2 regions of the Shewanella sp. MF05913 genome follow, and region 2 is predicted to be linked to the other one. Evidence: riboswitches for the same ligand, from Rfam matches in the RefSeq annotation. Region 2 holds a riboswitch; the other holds the start of a gene.
The links. Region 2 has a riboswitch for cobalamin ahead of AC19MV_RS20325 (TonB-dependent receptor domain-containing protein). Riboswitches for the same ligand answer to the same signal wherever they lie in the genome.
Positions count from the first base shown of each region.

Region 1 (9,561 bases), on a different contig from region 2:
AAAACACTATGCCATAGCCGCCGTGAATGACAAGTAGATTTTATCAATTGGTTGCGTGCAAAGACGCGAACTGCGAGGCATACCCTCGGTGCCTTAATTTAACCGAAATAACTCGGTCAATGTCACCATGTGAGCACATTAATGGTAAGTTATTTATGAGCATTGGGAATTAATGTAGATTTTGATCAATTAATTCTGATTCTTACAGGCAAGATAATTTTATTTGGTATAAAATTCTCCGCAACAAATTAACAAGGGGCTTAACCAATGACAGATAAACATTATATTAGCGCACAACAACTTTTAGAAGATTCATTTAGACTGGCTGCGCAAGTATATGACAGTGGTTTTAGACCGCAGTTTATTGTGGGCATTTGGCGCGGCGGAGCTCCAATTGGTATTGCTGTTCAAGAATATTACGACTTTAAAAAAGTCGAAACCGACCATATTGCCGTGCGTACTTCGTCTTATTACGGTATTGGTACTGATAAGCAAGACAAAAACATTAAAGTACATGGTTTGCACTACATTATCGAAAATGCCAATGCCAGCGATGGTTTGTTAATTGTTGATGACGTATTTGATTCTGGCCGCAGTATTGATGCCTTAATCGGTAAGTTAAGAAAGTTTATGCGCCTAAACATGCCAAACGACATCCGTATTGCTTGTCCTTATTACAAGCCAAAAAATACCAAAGTCGATTTGAAACCAGATTACTTTATTCATTCATCTGAAGATTGGTTAGTGTTCCCGCACGAAGTATCAGGATTAAACCCACAAGAAATCGCGGAAGGTAAAGCCGACTTTAAGAACATTCAAGAGCTATTTTTATAAGCAAAACAGTGTAAAAGTCGTGCGGCATATTTAGTCGCGATTTTACTTAGAACTTTGTTTAAAGTTTGCTAAAATACAAGACTATGCGAGTGCGCCAACATACTCATGTCAATTAGATGATATCAGTATGTTGGCGCACTTTTTTATCCGAATTGAGCGAAATTTAGTTAACATTATGGTTTCTGTAGAATTGTTTACCCCCGAGGCTCCGGTAAAGCGCCAACTTGAATTGCTCGCACCTGCTAAAAATGCTGATTACGGTATTGAAGCTATTCGTCATGGTGCCGACGCGGTTTATATTGGTGGCCCTGCGTTTGGCGCGCGTCATAATGCTGGTAACAGCGTTGAAGACATTGCTCGCTTAGCGGAGTTTGCTCATCGTTATCATGCCCAGGTGTTTGTTGCCTTAAACACCATTTTAATGGATAACGAAATAGACAAAGCGCAAAAGCTGATATGGGAACTTTACGAAGCCGGTGTTGATGCCTTGATTATTCAAGACATGGGCGTATTACAGCTAGATTTACCGCCAATTGCATTGCACGCCAGCACGCAAACAGATAACCGCAGCCCTGAAAAAACCGTGTTTTTTGAACAGGTGGGTTTCTCGCAGGTGGTATTAGCGCGTGAGCTGAATATTCCGCAAATTCGTGATATTGCCGCAAGCACAAAAATGAAGTTAGAGTTTTTCATTCATGGGGCATTGTGTGTCAGTTACAGCGGTTTATGTAACTTAAGTCATGCGTACTCAAATCGCAGTGCTAACCGTGGTGAATGTTCACAAATGTGTCGCTTACCGTGTAATTTAACCACGCGTGACGGCGACGTATTAGCAGAAAATCAGCATTTGCTGTCGCTTAAAGACAACAATCAAACTGATAATTTAGAAGCCTTGATTGATGCAGGTATTAGCTCGTTTAAAATTGAAGGCCGCTTAAAAGACATTACCTATCTTAAAAACGTGACCGCTCACTATCGCCAGCAGTTAGATGCGATTATTGCCAAGCGCAATGATCTAGAATCGATATCTCATGGCCGCTGCGAGTTTAACTTTACCCCCGATCCAGATAAGAGCTTTAACCGCGGTAAAACAGACTATTTCGTTAACGAGCGAACAGAAGCGATTGAGCATTTTAGTTCACCTAAGTTTATTGGTGAAAAAATTGGCCGGATTACCCAAGTTGGTAAAGATTTTATCAAAATCGATCCGAGCGAAAGCGGCAAAGATATTCACTTTAACAACGGCGATGGCTTGTGCTATTTCGTTGAGCATTATGAAACTCAGCGCCTGTCTGATGACAAGTTGTCTGGCTTACGCGTTAATCGTGCTGATGGTAACACCTTGTACTTAACCGAAGTGCCAAGAGATTTGAAAGTCGGTGTAATGATGTTCCGTAACTTTGACCATAAGTTTGAGGCCACATTAAACAAAGACTCTGCCACGCGTAAAATCAGTGTCGATATGCAATTTTTTGACACAGATGACGGTGTAGGGCTAACGGTGACGGATGCGCATAACATTAGTGTTACAGCGACATTAGCGTGTGATAAAGCCCCGGCAAATGACCAGGCTAAAACGGCTGAAAACTTAAAGAAGCAATTAGGTAAATTAGGCAGTAGCGATTTTGTGTTAAACAAAATCAACCTGCAAACTGAGCAAATGTGGTTTTTACCGTCATCGATGGTCAACGAACTGCGCCGTGATGCCGTGAGTGAATTAATGGCAGCAAGGGTTGCGGCTTATCAACGCCCAGAGCGTTGGGTGCATGATAAAGAAGCGCGTTTCCCGCAAAAAGCCTTGAGCTTTTTATCTAACGTGGCCAACGAAAAAGCTAAATCGTTTTATGAACAGCATGGTGTGATTCAAATCGAAGACACCTACGAAAAAAACACCGTGTTGCATGATGCGCCATTGATGGTCACCAAGCATTGCTTACGTTACAGCTTTAATTTGTGCCCTAAAGAAGTTGAAGGCATTAAAGCTGATCCAATGTTTTTAGATGTAGGTAAAGATAAATTAAAGCTGGTGTTTGACTGCCATAAATGTGAAATGATGATTGTGGGCTCAAACCAGTTAGTTAAGCAGCAATAACGCCATCAAAAAAAGCGTTAAAAATAACCAATAATAGCTGCCCAAACTCGTGCTTATCGAGTACACTGCGCGGCTGAAATTTCATGGGTTTTGTCCCGTGATACCCAAAGTAGGATTGAAAAGATTATGAGCGATAGCAAAAAGTATGGTTTACGTGTAACACAAGTTGAAAACACGTGGAAAACCGAAATCACTCGTCGTATGACAGCGACTAAAACCTTAGTGTCTAAAAGCCAAGATGGTTTTGCTTCAGAAGCAGAAGCCATTGCATGGGGCGAGCAGTCTCTACAGGGTTTCCTGTCTAAGCAAGCAGATCGTAACAAGCGCAAAACTGAAAAGCATCTTAAAGCGAAAAGCTTAGCAGCAGCGATTGCAGCTGAATCTGCCGTTGATGAAGATGAGCTATTTGACGCAGAAGACGAAGACGACGAAGAGTTAAACTAACATTTTACAATGGTGTAAATGTTATAGATAAGTTTCAATTTTTGTATGTTCAGGATAGGATATACATAATTAGAATGATTTTTAATCAACTTATCGTCACATCTTGACCTAGCAAGGATGACATTGGGATGAACAAGATTGCTGCAGTTATCAGCTACGCGGGGTGCGTTGGAATATTTAGCTTATTCCCCTATACCGCGTATGCTACTTTTCCAGCATTGGTCACATTAGAATCTGACAATGATGCTTCTGGCGTGCTTGTCATGTCTAGCGACGTCAAACGGCTAACGACTGTGTCGCAAACCTTCGGCTTTTTACCTCCTCTTTCATGGAAACTCGCTTTTAACGAAAAGCGCGGTGATATGACCATGGCTGAATTTATCCCCGCCAACGAAACCCTTAATGATTGGTCTAGCCTAGTGTGTATGCAAGGCTTTAAAGGGCTTGCCGAAGATGTTGACCCGGATGAATTTTTAGATTCAATGGCAGACACCTATAAAGAACATTGCCAGGGTGAAGTGATTTATCAACAATTAGGCAGCATGAAAGTGGAAGGCTATGAAGCTGTGCATGGTTTGCTAGGGTGTACGAGTATGCCTAACATTCATAATGCTTCTGCTATTGTGTCTGAGTCTTACGTTACCAGTCCGCGTGGCGAGATGGGCTACTTTACGGTAATAAGCGATGATGAAGATATTTATTTAGTGCACAAATCCATTCGTACCGCCGTATTTACTGCCGAGTCAGCTCCCGTCACCCAAAGCAATTATCGCGAGTTTATGGCTGAGCCTTAAATTGAGCTAACGTGAGTAATCTGCGCGTTGTTTTAATGCTTAGCGACTATCAGCAACGTGCTGATTCCGTTATAATCCTATCGACGTTTATGGCTGTATTTATCAATCTATTCAGCCATTAGACCGTTATTCTATATTTATTCAGTTTAGTCAATCTTTACGGTGCCAATGTTGAGTCATATCGACCCATTGGAGAATCGGGAAACCAGTGAAAGTCTGGTACTGCCCCCGCAACGGTGATAGGTGAGAGTCCAATATGCAATGCATATTTGCTTGGCTCGTGTGTACTCTTAGGTACCGCAACCTCAGTCCGGAGACCGGCCATAAAGGTGATTTCGATGATTTCGGTGGGCAGATCTCGAGATGTGATGTTATGCCGTTTTTGGTTTACTCAGATGAGTAAGCCGCAAAGTGGTGGTCAATGTTGCGGCGCTATTGCCCCATTTTTCCTTTCAGGAGTTAAAGGTAAATGGGTACTAAACCAACTACAATCGCACTATTAATCAGTGCCATGCTTTGCGCAACGAGCCTTAATGCTGTTGCAGCACCAACCTCAACACAATCAATACCAAGTGCCTCAAACGCGTCTAATGCAGATGTGAAAATGGATGAGACGATTGTGGTGATTGGTCGCAATCAAACCAATCCGTTAAATATTGCTGCCAATGTAAATGTTATCGATGCAGCTGACATCGAAATGAGCGGCGCAAATAATTTAACCGATTTACTGCGCGGCCAATCCGGTATTCAAGTGTCCGATAATAATTCTGGTACTGTGTTTTCGATGCGCGGTTTTTCAGCTTCGCAAGCGGTTAATAATACCCTTATTTTAGTCGACGGCCGTCGGTTAAATAATATCGATATTTCTGCACCAAGTGTTGAATCCATTCCACTTAACTTAATTGAACGCGTTGAGATTTTGTCTGGCAGTGCGGGTGTATTGTATGGCGACCAAGCGGTAGGCGGCGTGATTAACATTATTACTAAAGCCCCAACAGAAACCGCTGGTGGCTTACAAGTCAGTGGTGGCAGTTTTGATACCTATGAAGTTAAAGGCGATGTCTCTGGAGCCATCAGCGACACCTGGCGTTACTTTCTAGCGGGCAGTTATAACGAAAGCGATAATTATCGTGATAATAACGACAACGAAACCGGCTCTATTCTAGGTCGTATTCAGTACCAAACCGATGTTGAAGATTTTTATGTAGAAGTGAATTACTTCGATAATGATCGCCAGGCTCCAGGGGCGTTAAGTTTAGCGCAGTATGAAGATAATCCTCGCCAAGTCGCGTCTTTTTCAGACGGTGAATATTCTCACGAAATCACTACCGCTGTTCGCAGTGGCTATCAATATCAACTTACTGATGTATGGGCACTGGGTGCTGATTTAACGTATTCCGATACTTCAACGAGCAGCTTATTGTTTGGCAGTGCAGGGCATATTGATCGTGATTTATTGAGTTTTTCACCAAAAGCGACCGCGAATTATCCGTTAGCAAATGGTGCTTTAACTATGGTTGCTGGTATTGATGTAAGCCGAGGTGAGGCTGACTTTGACACCTTATATATTCAACGTAATAACGAACAAACCATGCAAAGTGCTTATGTTCAAGCGACTGTGCCGTTAACCTCAACATTGTCATATGTAGTTGGTGGTCGTTATTCTGAAGTGACCGACGATTTAACTGATCAATTATTGTATGCAGAAGGTATTGAGCTCGATAACGATGCTCATGCATTGGAGTTAGGTGTCAATTATCGTCCAAGTGTAGAACATCGTTTTTATGTTCGCGCCAATGATAACTTCCGTTTTGCGAAAGTGGATGAACAAGCCTATACGCCATTAGACGTGCAAGGATTAGATCCGCAAACCGGGCGTTCTTTTGAGGCCGGCTGGGATTGGACTGGTGCAACGCAAACCGTTAAGTTAAACCTTTATCGTCTTGATTTAGAAGATGAGATTGTTTACGACGGTAGCCGTACTGACGGACCTTACGGTGGTGGTGCAAACGTTAATGCCGACGAATCTCGCCGTTTTGGTATTAACACGAGTTATGAAGTGCAGTTATCAAATGACTGGTTGTTAGGCGCTTCGTACGACTATATTGATGCCGAATTTACTCAAGGTGAAAACGAGGGTAAAGCACTATCATGGGTCGCTGAGCATTCAGGTAAAGCGTACATGAGTTACGATTTTGCTGATCATTGGCAAACCTTTGTTGAAGGCGTTTACACTGGCGAGCGTTACATGGAAGGCGACAACAGTAATGCTGGCGATAAGCTAGACAGTTATGTACTCACTAATCTCGCGTTAAACTATCAGCGTAGTGCCTGGACTGCGAGTTTACGTGTCGATAATTTGTTAGATGAGGAGTATGTTGGTACAGGTTATTACTCGTCTTTTGGTAATGGTTATTACTCAGGCACTGGCCGAGCGTTTAGATTAACCGCGGGTTACCGCTTTTAATCAACTCAGCTAACTCAGCTTAAACACCAAAGCCAGTAAACTATTACTGGCTTTCGTTTTGATATATCGTTAAATTAATTTATAGCCTGATTCTTTCACCAAAGGTAACTGATGCATATGACAAATCTTGAACAACAAGTGCTGACTCAAGTTCAAGCGATTATTGGCAATGAAGAGCAAGTGATTGGCCGTCGTGGTATTTTGATACCATTAAAAAAAGCACTGATTAACGAAGCAGATATTCGCATTGTTATTGATACGGTTTCTGCCGATCCCGCGCTTGCCGCTCATTTATTACAACGCAGTAATACAGCGCAAACCGCAGGGGTTGTGTCGACCAAAAGCCGCAGTGTAAAAGACGCATTAATTCGTTTAGGTCAGGTGAATATTTACCGTTATGCTTTTTCGTTTTATTTAAAAGAACGTCTTGATGAACTCGCCGAGCCATACAAAAAGTTAGTGCAGGGTTACTGGGCGTTAAACGAAAAAATTGCACATGATTGTATCGAGCTACTGCGGGCAGAAAACGAAGCTGGAGCAGGGATAAAAGTCGATGCTGATGAAGTGCAAACCTTGGCCTTGTTTAGTGTGTTTGGACAAGTGATTGCTTTAACGGCATTTGCGTATTTAAATGCAGAGTTGCCAAGACCCGTATCATTAAAAGTGCTTAAATCATTGATTGACCAGCAACAACAAAAACTGTCTTTAGAGGCATTTGAGTCTTTAGGCTTAGATGATGATTTACGTGAAGAGTTTTTAATCGCGCATAACTTACGTCAAACACAAAACCCTGACTCAGCAGGACTTGTGCTTCGACGCGTGTTAGCTAAACGGAAACTATTGATTAATCCGTTGTAATGCCATGCCTTCACTTGCAACAAGCTCAAGCCACTTTTGAATCAAATTAGCATTAGTGGCGTCTCGGCGATAAGCGCCAAATAACGGACGCTTAAGCCCTTCTGAACCTAGTTTTACCGCCGCCAAACTTAAGCCCTGGCTTTCACGAATTGACCATGTTGGTAACGTCGCTACGCCATCATTACAAGCTACTCGTTGCAATAACATTGACGTTAAGTCGCATTGCTTTTGCTCACCAGGTTCAATGCCTGCAGGTTCTAAGAAGTGCTTGTAAATGTCTAAACGAGCTAACGGCACAGGATAACTAATCAAGGTTTGTTTCGCTAAATCTGTTGGCGTTACGTAGGCTTTTTTCGCTAACGTATGCTCACTCGATGTCACGAGTTTTACTTCAAAATCAAACAAATGTTGATACGCCACACTGTGTCCTGGAACTGGATCAGAAGTGAGCACAATATCTAACCCGCCTGTTTCTAGCGCATTAAGTGAATCAAATAAATGGCGGCTTGAAATATCAATTTGCGCTGCTGGAGCATGTTGCTTAAATTGCTCAATAACCGGCATTAACCAGCGAAAACAACTGTGGCATTCAATACCCAATTTAAGCTGCTGGCTTTCTCCTTCAAGACCGCGTTTAAGATCTGACTCTGTTGCAATCACCTTTGGTAAGATTTCTTCTGCTAAATTCAGCAGTCGTGAACCTTCATGAGTGAAAGTTAACGGTTTACTTTTTCGAACAAAAATAGCTGAGTTAATACGAGTCTCTAACTCTTTAATTTGATGAGAAAGTGCCGACTGGGTTACAAACCGCTTTTTAGCGGCGCCCGCCAAACTGCCACTTTCTTTTAACGCCATCAAGGTGCGAAGGTGTCTAAGCTCTATCATTTTCTCTCCACATGAATCTTGCTCAACTAGCTGATGAAATCAATTCGATTGCTTGGCAGCAGAGTAACACAATAAACTTCTAGACGTCCAGACGCCTGTATGAGTTTTTTTACATATTTAACTATTAATTTTAGTTAATGAAACGACTTTGCTGTATACAATATTCGATAACTGATCATTGCAGAGCAAGTTAAGCGATTAACCAACACACCATACGAGAGAGAAACGTCGTTCCTGACCGCGTCATATGATTGAAACCACATAACGCCTCGCACGATAGAAAAAAGCGAACAGACAAGCTTAAGGCTATACTGATAAAGGATTAATCATTTATTAATACCGCTTTAATGATCTGAAAATAAGGAGTTAGCATGAGTCATACTTACAAGATTATTGAACTTGTCGGTTCATCGCCAATCAGCAGCGACGAGGCAGTAAAAAACGCCATTGCTCAGGCCAATAAAACGGTTAAGCATTTACGCTGGTTTGAAGTAATAGAAACCCGTGGCCACTTGGAAGAGGGGTGATACCAATTCCAATAATTATGTGCTCAATCAGAGTCACTCAGGTTTTTCAGTTTGAGGCGCATTGATGAAAGAATGGCTGTTCCCTTGTAAAACAATGCAACAAAGAAATGGGAAGCCTGAGTGACTCCCAAGGGCGGGTTTCTGCACTTTTTATGCTGCTTAATATGATTTTGACGTAGAACAACTATGTCTACAATCCTATTACTTGCCTAAAAAAGCGCAGAATTCCCGCTGAATGACCAGATAATTATTGGAATTGGTATTTTGCCCACTGGCAAGTCACCATAAAAGTGGGCTTTACATTAGATGCTTAACATCATGACTGTTTAGCCTGACTCAGACGAAAACACCTAAAGCCTAGGCGTCTCTTGGTAAGCCTTTTTGTACTGAGCGGATGACTCGTTGAGTTTTACGTGAAAGCGCCTCTTGTGGCGCTTTTTGCTTTTGTTGTGCCTGCGCCCAATCGATATGCTCTAGCACCATGTCATCGACTTCGTCGCTGAGTTTACGTTTCTCGAGTGCGGCAATGATATCGGGATTTGCAGGTGCATTACCTAATGCAATGGCGATGTTACGTAGCCAGCGTTTATGGCCGATACGTCTTATTGCACTGCCTTCGGTTTGGCGTAAAAACACGGCCTCAGACCAATTAAATAAGCT
Region 1 covers NZ_JCAYNT010000002.1:198,219-207,779, reverse strand. The annotation lists gene AC19MV_RS04330 (phosphoribosyltransferase) at 268-834, shown strand; gene AC19MV_RS04325 (peptidase U32 family protein) at 1,010-2,926, shown strand; gene AC19MV_RS04320 (DUF3622 domain-containing protein) at 3,053-3,370, shown strand; gene AC19MV_RS04315 (hypothetical protein) at 3,499-4,164, shown strand; cobalamin riboswitch at 4,308-4,504, shown strand; gene AC19MV_RS04310 (TonB-dependent receptor) at 4,634-6,631, shown strand; gene AC19MV_RS04305 (HDOD domain-containing protein) at 6,749-7,489, shown strand; gene AC19MV_RS04300 (LysR family transcriptional regulator) at 7,469-8,374, opposite strand; gene AC19MV_RS04295 (dodecin) at 8,746-8,901, shown strand; gene queG (tRNA epoxyqueuosine(34) reductase QueG) at 9,259-9,561, opposite strand, start outside.
Region 1: it holds a riboswitch for cobalamin, as region 2 does, so the genes downstream of both, AC19MV_RS04310 (TonB-dependent receptor) here and AC19MV_RS20325 (TonB-dependent receptor domain-containing protein) in region 2, are expected to answer to the same signal.

Region 2 (9,561 bases):
GTCTGCAGATGGGTACATGTCAAAATCACCTAGGTTATCAAGTGTCGTATGCTGGAGTTCATCTTTTGCAATATAGACATCAATTTTATGATCTTTGTGTAAATCCACATCAATAGGATTAGGCTGTTCAAACTTAAATGATACTAATTGAAGATATTCCCAAGGGTATGTCATTATTCTTGAGTCATAAGTGAACTCATTGTTTACCGCTCCAGTTCCGTTAAAAGTTTGCCATTCTTTTGCGCAAACAGCTGGATTGATTGGGTCCATACCTGATGCCGGGGAAGATCCATCTCGATTAAAATTACACGCAGGCGGTGTATATGAGAAATCACCTGCAGTCGCAAGTTCACCACGTGATGGAGATGTAGCGGTCCAGCCACCATAAGGGCCAGTCCATTGGTCATACATCATTGCAAAATGGTCTACTACAGCCCCAGAACTCATGGTTGCCCACCAAGTAAACCTGATGTCTGCGTCAATTTGTTTTGCAACAGACAACCAGGCATCCATTTCAGTCATAACTCCCTCTTGGAATACATCAGAGCGAAGATTAAAAGGGTGTACTTCTACATTTTGAGCAACTACCTGCAGTTCACCTGTAAAAGAATTAATATGAAATACTTTTGGAATAATGTATTTCCCATCATCAGCCGCTAGACGATCCTGTTCTTGCTGCCACACCCAATGTCGTCTATTGGTCATCTCATCAGTGAATGGTAAGAATCTAATTTTCATTTCTCGTTTTAACCAAAATTGGTCGATGCGGTCATAGCTCGTTTCAAACGATCGGTTTCCATATTGTCTATTTTGACCAATTGATGGGAATATTGAAAAATGCCAGTTTTCACTATTAAAGTGTTCACCGTCATTTTCATCAAACAGGCCATCACCGTTAGCATCCCAAGAGATTTTGTATTCAAACGTATTATATTGTGAATCTTTATAAGAGGTTATATCACCTTCCCAGCGCATATCAGCACGGGTACCCACAATAAAACGAAGCAAATCAAACGGGCTATAGTGACCTGGTTTAAAGATATCAGGTCTTGCAGTGCCCGCGCCAAGCCCATCGGGGTTAGTTGCAAGATAATCAATCATAGCTTGTGTATTTTGGGTGTAAGCAGGTCCCGTTTCTTTATTAACAATGCCTGCTAGTGCTGCATCGTTGAAAGCAATTCTGCCATCACCGTTTATATCTCGAGAACTGTCACCAGTTGCTTGAAGATACAGGCCTGTGCCAACCCATTTGGTGGTATTGTCTTCAAGTCGGCCAATATTAACCCCAACATTTCCTCTTAATTCAAACCCTTTAATATCGAAATAAGGAGTTTCAATGTAATTCCAGGCTTCGTTAACGACTTTTGAGTCCGCAGGGGTTTCGGTAACGATTGCCTGTGGTGCATCGACCACAGTTTTGTCTTCTGAACCACAGCCCCATAAACTCACCATCAATAAGCTTATCAGTGTTTTATTATATAATTTCATCATACATACCTATTTATTATGTTTAAGTCTTAAACACATTTTTTTGCACAAGTATGGTGAGGTTAAGTTGATTAGTGTTCAGTGTTGTTTTCTGTAAAAAAAGCCGCGTGAGTTGTCAAATTATGAACTGTGTCACTTAATTGTTTGAATTTCGTTTGACGTCTAGAGGATATTCAAACCCCTTAGCAACAATTGGGTATTGATTATCGGGGCAGAAATTCTTCGTGCCAGAAAAATGATTTGATGAAGATAGACTTAGGTTTTTACATAAAAGTCAGTCAAAAACCTTCAAAAGTACTGTAAGAAATCACACACTTTATTTGAAAAAAATGTATCTGTGATCTTGCTCCTAGGCGAATAATAAAACTGGGGGTAACTTGCTTGGCATGTAGAGGTGGACAGTAATATAAACAATATATAACTAGTTCATGGGAATGCGGTGAGATACCGCGGCTGTGCCTGCAACTGTAATCAGAGCAACATATTAATACCACTGGTCGACGATCGGGAAGGAATATGTTTAGACGCTGAGAGCCAGGAGACCGACCTCTATTAGACTTTGACTCAAGCGGGTTTCTTGAGCAGACGACCAAGTATAATAGTGTCGGCAATTAGGGTGTATTTAACACTAGGCTTCACTCTCACTCGGTTTTATCTGTTGTGATCAGAATAAGATGAAACAACCTCTATTTTGATTATCTCCCCCAAAGGGAGCATTCCCGCGCTTTTAACTTTTTTCTAAGGAAAAACCATGCAGTTAAAAACGCGCTTATCTATTGTTGCCTTAATGTGTGCAGCAAGTTTCCAGGTAGCCTCACAAGAAATGGATGACGTTATGGTGGTCACTGCTGATCGCTTTGACACCTCCCCTGAACAACGTCTTGCCGTGGTCAATACCATTGAGCGGACAGAAATTGCACAGATTAATCCTAAATCTGTGGTTGATTTATTAGAACAATTACCCGGTGTGAGTGTTACTCGCACTGGTGGAGCAGGGCAAACCGCCAGTGTGAGTATACGTGGTGCAAATTCAGATCATGTTTTAGTGCTTGTAGATGGTGCTCGTATCAGCTCTGCAACCTTAGGCAGTGCCAGTTTTAATGGCCTATCACCAGAACAAATAGAACGAATTGAAGTCGTCAAAGGACCAAGAGCATCAGTATGGGGCAGCGATGCCATTGGTGGAGTTATCCAAATATTTACTCGTAAATATGCACAAGGCGAAGGCTTTGTTGGTGCTGAATTAGGTAGCGATAATTATTCTCGCTATAGCGCTGGTGGCGGCATTTCACATGGTGATGGATTAACCAGTGTGACTGTGTCAAAAGAGCAAAGTGATGGTTTTGATGCTAAGCGTGACGCTGAGACTGATGATGATGGATATGACAGACTGAGCGTGGGACTTAATGGTCTGCAAAATATTACCGATCAATGGTTAATCAGCTGGAATGGTCAATATTCTTCAGGAAACTATGAATACGACAGTTCTTGGGGCGGTAATGAAGCTGATTTTGATAATTACTACTTTAACGCAGCAGCGCAATACCAGTCAGATGCCTGGGAATCTAAGTTGTTAATTGGTCAGAGCCAAGATTCAAATGAAAATTTCCGTAATGGCGTTGAGGGCAAGTCGTTATACGAAACAACCCGTGACCAAGTGAGTTGGATAAACCAGTTTACAGTAAACGACATGCTGACGTTTAATGCGGGAGCAGATTATATCTCTGAAGAAGTAGAAGGCGATTATGCCCAAAATGAGCGTGATATAACGGCTGTTTTTGCTCTTGCTCGAGTTGATATTAATCAATGGTTACTTGAAGGCGTAGTTCGTTACGACGATGTCGAAAACATTGACAGTGAAACATCGTTCAATCTCAGTGCAGGTTATCGATTTGATGATAATTGGCGTATGAGTTTGGGCTATGGAACTGGTTTTAAAGCACCTACTTTTAATGACTTATACTGGCCTAATTCTGGTAACCCAGACCTTACGTCAGAAACCTCTACCAATGTCGACTTAACGCTAAGTTACACAAACGAAGATTATAATGCTTATGTCAGTGTATTTGATACAGAAGTCGATGATCTTATTAACTGGGTGAACACGGGTGAAAAAGATCAATATGATTGGGATATTTATCGTCCTGAAAATGTTGATGAAGCCTCAATTAAAGGTGCTGAATTTGGTGTTAACTTTACGGTTAATGGCCTACAGCACACACTGAGTTATACCTACCTAGATACTGAAAATAAACTCACTAATGTAGAGCTAGAAGGCCGAAGTGAGCATGAGGCAGACTTTTCTCTCGCATACCCAATCGCGGATTGGGATTTAAGACTTGATTACCATTATCAAGGCAAGCGTAAAGATAGCGCCGAATACAACGATGCTTACCATAAAGTTGATGCAAGTATTGGTTACACATTGGCGCAAAACTGGCAGTTTCGGTTAAAGGCAAACAACCTATTTGACGAAGATATTATATCAAATGCTGATTACTACGGCCCCGGTGCACAGTGGTATTTAAGTGTGAGTTATAACAAATTCTAAGGTTACCAATTGAATGTGTTAATCCTGATTAAAAGGTTAACACATTCTTTTTCCCCAAAGGTTTGCTAACGCGAGGTTAAGATGAACTGCCAATACGATAGCCATCACCACAGAACTCAATATTCTCACGTAACAGTGAAAGATGTTTGCTGGTCAACAGATAAAAAATCGGTGCTTGATAAGGTATCATTTACGGTAAATAAAGGTGAATTTATTGGTATTCTTGGTCCAAACGGAGTGGGTAAGTCAACCTTATTACGGTGCCTATATCGTTATATAAAAGCGAGTGCGGGTGAGGTTTTTCTCAATGGACACAATATTTCTAGCTATTCCCAAGCTGAGTTTGCGCGCCATGTGGCAGTAGTTACACAGCATTGTCCAACAGGATTTACCATGACTGTTCGGCAATTTTTAAGATCGGGTTTATTAGCCAAAAAGCCTTGGTGGAAAAGCGTTAACCAAGCAGATGAAACAACACAAATTAATGCGCAACTCAACCGAGTCAATTTACTCGACAAAGCTAACGATAATTTTGATTCATTATCAGGAGGGGAACAACAGCGAGTATTAATCGCAAGGGCATTATTGCAACAACCACAGTTACTTATTTTAGATGAACCGACTAATCATTTAGACATTCATTACCAAATTGAAACACTTAAATTAGTTAAAAGTTTGGGCATTACTGTTATTGCTTCAATTCACGACTTGAACCTTGCAAGTGCGTATTGCGATAGTTTGTTATTACTTCATCAAGGTAAAGTCTCTGCATTTGGTACGCCCAATGACGTACTCACTCAAGAAAATATAAAACATGTGTATCTTGTAGACGCAGATATTTACTACCATTCAAATAATGTTTACCCCAGTATTCGATTTAAATTTTCACAGCCCAGTAAGGCTTTATATCAATTCGCACCTAAGCAAGTCGCTGAAACTGAAAACAAAGATGAAAATGCAAATTCATCGGCCAGTGAACTCAAAGGGCAAATATATGCTTAAACCCAGCTGGCTATTATTTATCTTAATTCCGATTTTTATTGTGTCGCCCATATTTGCCATCGCCATGGGAAGTGCCGATATTGCCCTTATTGAAGTGTTTAATTCTTTTAGTCGCTATGTGATGGGCCAAGAATACGGTTCGTTAACTGACCGAATTATCTTAGAACTTCGACTACCTAGAGTAGTGCTGGCAATGCTATGCGGTGCCGGCCTTGCAGTATCGGGGACAGTGCTACAAAGCGTGACACGTAATCCACTTGCCGATCCTTATTTATTTGGTATTTCATCGGGTTCAACATTGGGTGCTGTTATTGCACTTACCATGGGGTTCAGTGGTGCAAGTCTACCTTTATATGCATTTCTTGGGGCATTAATTGCTGTTTTTGTGGTGATGATGATGGCTCGAGATGGTCAAGTTGAAGGGCTTATTCTTGCTGGTGTTGCCATTTCATTTTTATTGTCTTCATTGTCAAATATGGTGCTGTATTTCAGTGAAGATCAAGCTATTAAGTCGGTACTTTTTTGGAATATGGGCAGTTTTAGTCGCGCAAATTGGCATAACTTATTATTCCCAAGCATCGTTGTAATCGGTTCTATTTTCATTGTGTATCAATTTCAGCGGCCCTTACAAGCACTCATGGCCGGTGATGAAAGTGCTCACACTCAAGGCGTTGCCGTGGTGCCATTACGTTTAGGTATGTTACTGCTTACCGCAATGATAACCGCATCGTTAGTGGCAAACTGTGGCGGTATTGGTTTTGTTGGGTTGATGGTTCCTCATATCGTCAGAATGCTCATTGGTGCAGCCAGCAGAGCAACACTCATAGCCACAGGCTTGTTTGGTTCAATATTAATGGTTTGGGTTGATTTGTTGTCCAGGCAAATATTGGACAATCAAGAATTACCCGTTGGCGTTGTGACATCAATTATTGGCAGCGTGTTTTTTATAGGCATCTTGATGAAGCGAAAAGGAAAAACATTTTGAAGCAACTCATTATAGGTGGCGCGAGATCAGGTAAAAGCACGTTGGCTACAAAAACGGCGCTAACGTGGCAAAATCTTTCAGGTGGAAAAATTACTTTAATCGTTACGGCTCAACCTGATGGTGTCATCGGCAGTGAAATGTCTAAACGGATTGTGCATCACCAAATGAATAGACCCAGTGACTGGGATGTTATAGAGGCTTGGACAGATTTATCTGAGGCGATTGACCATGCGCAAGCAGATAATACGCTTATATTAATTGATTGCTTAACACTGTGGTTGGCTAATGAATTAATGAGTAACGAAGGCAAATGGTTAGTGGCTAAAGCAAGGTTACTTTCGACAGTGGCCAATAGCCATTGTCCCATCATCATGATTGGCAATGAGGTCGGCCAAGGTGTTGTACCTATGGGAGAGTTTAACCGTAAGTTTGTTGATGAGTTAGGTTGGCTGCATCAGCACCTTGGTGCAGTAGTGGATACCGTTACTGTGTGTATTGCGGGTTTGCCTATGATACTAAAAAGCAAACAAATCAATAGCAGTAATAGCTTATGATGCAGATGACTTGTAAACATAAATGGCAACCTAATCCCATTTTTATGGTTTTATTTCAATTAACTAGCATCATCTTATTGCTTACGTTATCAAGCTTAACGTTTGCTGCTGAGACTCATAGTATTGAACAATTGGATTTATCCAATACGCCTAGTCACAAAACCGTCAATAGTATTGTTGCACTATCCCCACATTCAGTTGAACTGCTTTATGAGATAGGCGTTGGGAATAAGATAATCGCCACCGTTGACTATGCAGATTTTCCTGAAGAAGCTAAAAATATTAAACGTATTGGTCATTCAGATTTCATCGATATGGAAGCATTGCTTGTACTTAATCCCGATTTAGTGGTGTTAAGTTTTGAAGATACCAGCCAACCTTTAATCGATCAGCTTAACAATTTACATTTACCTTTATTAGATACCAGTGTCAGTAAGCTAGACGATATAGCAGATAAACTTGAAGAATTGGGTGCGGCCACTGGACATCTTGAGGTCGGAAAACAAAAAGCCCAGGTATTTAGACACACTCTTAAGCAGTTACGCGAACGATACAGTCATAAAACGCCTGTAAAAGTCTTCTATCAAATATGGCCAGAACCACTTACTACTGTGTCAGGTGGTTGGATGAATGATCTATTAACAGATTGTGGCGCTATTAATATTTTTGCTAACGGTGTTGCTGCATATCCTCAGGTATCGATGGAGCAAGTGCTAGTCAGAATGCCAGAGCTAATTCTTAAACCTCATTATCACGGTAACAGTAATCAAGAAAGTATTGATTGGTCCATGTGGAACGAAATCCCGGCGGTTGCAAATCAGCAAATACAATTAATCAAAGGCGATCTTGTGCATAGAACTGGCCCTCGAGTCGTAAAAGGGATGGCTAAGATATGTGAATTAGTTGATGCGGCACGAGAACAACGGGCGGCATTATGATCAGTCTATTTATTGGCGGCGCACGCAGTGGTAAATCAGGTTTAGCCGAAGCGTTTATTACGGCACAAGCTCAAGGCGAACCCATAATATATGTCGCGACCGCAGAAGCTGCACCAAGTATGCAACAACGCATTGCACTGCACCAACAAAGACGTCCGAAAGAATGGGCCGTGATTGAAGAGCCTTATGCACTTGTCGATGTTCTACTAGACAATTCAGATGTAAATCAATGGATTATTATTGATTGCCTTACTCTTTGGCTGACCAACCATCTTATAGCTGCAAGCGACCTTAAACAGCAAATAGCACGTCTTATTGATGGACTGCAACGCACAAACGCTAATATTGTTTTGGTTTCAACAGAAACAGGGTTGGGATTAATTCCTGATGATGAGATGAGTCAACAATTTGTTATCGCAAGTGGTGAGCTACATCAAGCCGTTGCTACCTGTGCCGACAATGTCATTTTTTGCCAAGCTAATTTAGCCAACGTATTAAAAGGTAGAGATTATTTCGAGTTAACGTCAAACGCAGCACAAGCGCAATTGACGTTGGAGGCATTATGCTAACTAAAATGACTTTACTTAGGCATGGTGAACCGCAAAACGCACATTTATTACTGGGTCGAACAAATCCGCAGCTAACCGCTAAAGGGTTTGAACAGATGAAAGCAAGATGCAGTAACGCTCAATATAACCGAGTAATTACGTCGCCTTTAACTCGCTGTACAGATTTTGCCACTCAATATAGCACCCAAAACAACACACCACTGGTGATCGAAAACAGATTACAAGAGTTAGATTTTGGTGAATGGGACGGTTTAGCGTTGGCTGAACTTTGGCAAATGCCTACAAAAGCGTTTGAAACCTATTGGCACCAGCCCTGGCACCACATCCCGCCGGGAGGAGAGTCAACTAATGCTCTGTTACATCGCGTCAGTCAATTAATACATGAATTAAGCATACGTTTTACCGGAGAGCATATCCTCCTGATTACTCACTCAGGTGTTATACGGGTCATCTTATCTTGGTTACTACAAGGGCTACAGCAGGGAAATGCTCATTTAAGTCGTGTTGAGTTACAACATGGTGCCAGTTTGTCTATAGGGGTGTTTATAGACGATGAAGGTACTCAATGGCCTCAATTGGTAGGCTTAAATAATTCACCTTAAAAAGCTTTAATAAAATATATTGAAACAAATATCTGTTTATAAATGATTTTATCGATGAAATTAATTGATTAATGTTTTGTTTAATGATGAGCGTAAAAATAAATTACGGTGGATATGCTATGAAATCAAGTCTTGGTGTTAAAAACAGTAATGGTTCAGCCTCGATAGAGTATGTTAATGAACAATCAACTTCTTCAGTAACAAGTGATAATAGGAAAGTGATTGTTTTTAATATTCTTAATGCTGCAGCTACACAACTTGAAGAGCTGCATGGCATATCAGATGCGGGGGCTGGTAAAAATTTAATGCACCTGACACCGACACGCGATAGCGAGTTTATTTCTACCGGAGCACATCAAACACCGCTCACTACTTTGCCAAATCCAACCCAGCTTACACTCCAAGGTTTACTCGCCAACGGAGGGATTAGCCCTGCGGTGTTAACGCGTTCGTTATTAGCTTATTTCAATAGTTTAGGTTATGTCATTAAGTTTCGTAGTTATAACTTTGGGGTGCTAAAACCTACCGGAAAACCCAGTGATTGGATTATTTGTTGCGTTCATTATGGTGGTGAAGACGAAGCCCATCGTGAAGAAACTCGCATGCATTTACAACGCGAGTTACAGCAGCAAGCCATCTCAGGCCACATCAGCATTGTCGCTGAATGCGGAGTCGGTGGCACCACTTTTTCAACCCTATGGTTAAGGCTACTCACAGGGTTAACAATATCACCTGCAGGTAGTACAAAAGATAGCAATAAGCTTGCTAAAAAATCAGCAATACTTCGAGATCTAGAATTAGAATATCGTCTTTTACAATCTGATTTTAATCCTGAAACCTTACTGTCTAACCCAAGATTTCACGACGAAATA
Region 2 covers NZ_JCAYNT010000025.1:3,838-13,398, forward strand. The annotation lists gene AC19MV_RS20320 (hypothetical protein) at 1-1,491, opposite strand, end outside; cobalamin riboswitch at 1,864-2,053, shown strand; gene AC19MV_RS20325 (TonB-dependent receptor domain-containing protein) at 2,240-4,039, shown strand; gene AC19MV_RS20330 (ABC transporter ATP-binding protein) at 4,121-5,041, shown strand; gene AC19MV_RS20335 (FecCD family ABC transporter permease) at 5,034-6,026, shown strand; gene cobU (bifunctional adenosylcobinamide kinase/adenosylcobinamide-phosphate guanylyltransferase) at 6,023-6,580, shown strand; gene AC19MV_RS20345 (cobalamin-binding protein) at 6,577-7,518, shown strand; gene AC19MV_RS20350 (bifunctional adenosylcobinamide kinase/adenosylcobinamide-phosphate guanylyltransferase) at 7,515-8,087, shown strand; gene AC19MV_RS20355 (histidine phosphatase family protein) at 8,081-8,689, shown strand; gene AC19MV_RS20360 (nicotinate-nucleotide--dimethylbenzimidazole phosphoribosyltransferase family protein) at 8,809-9,561, shown strand, end outside.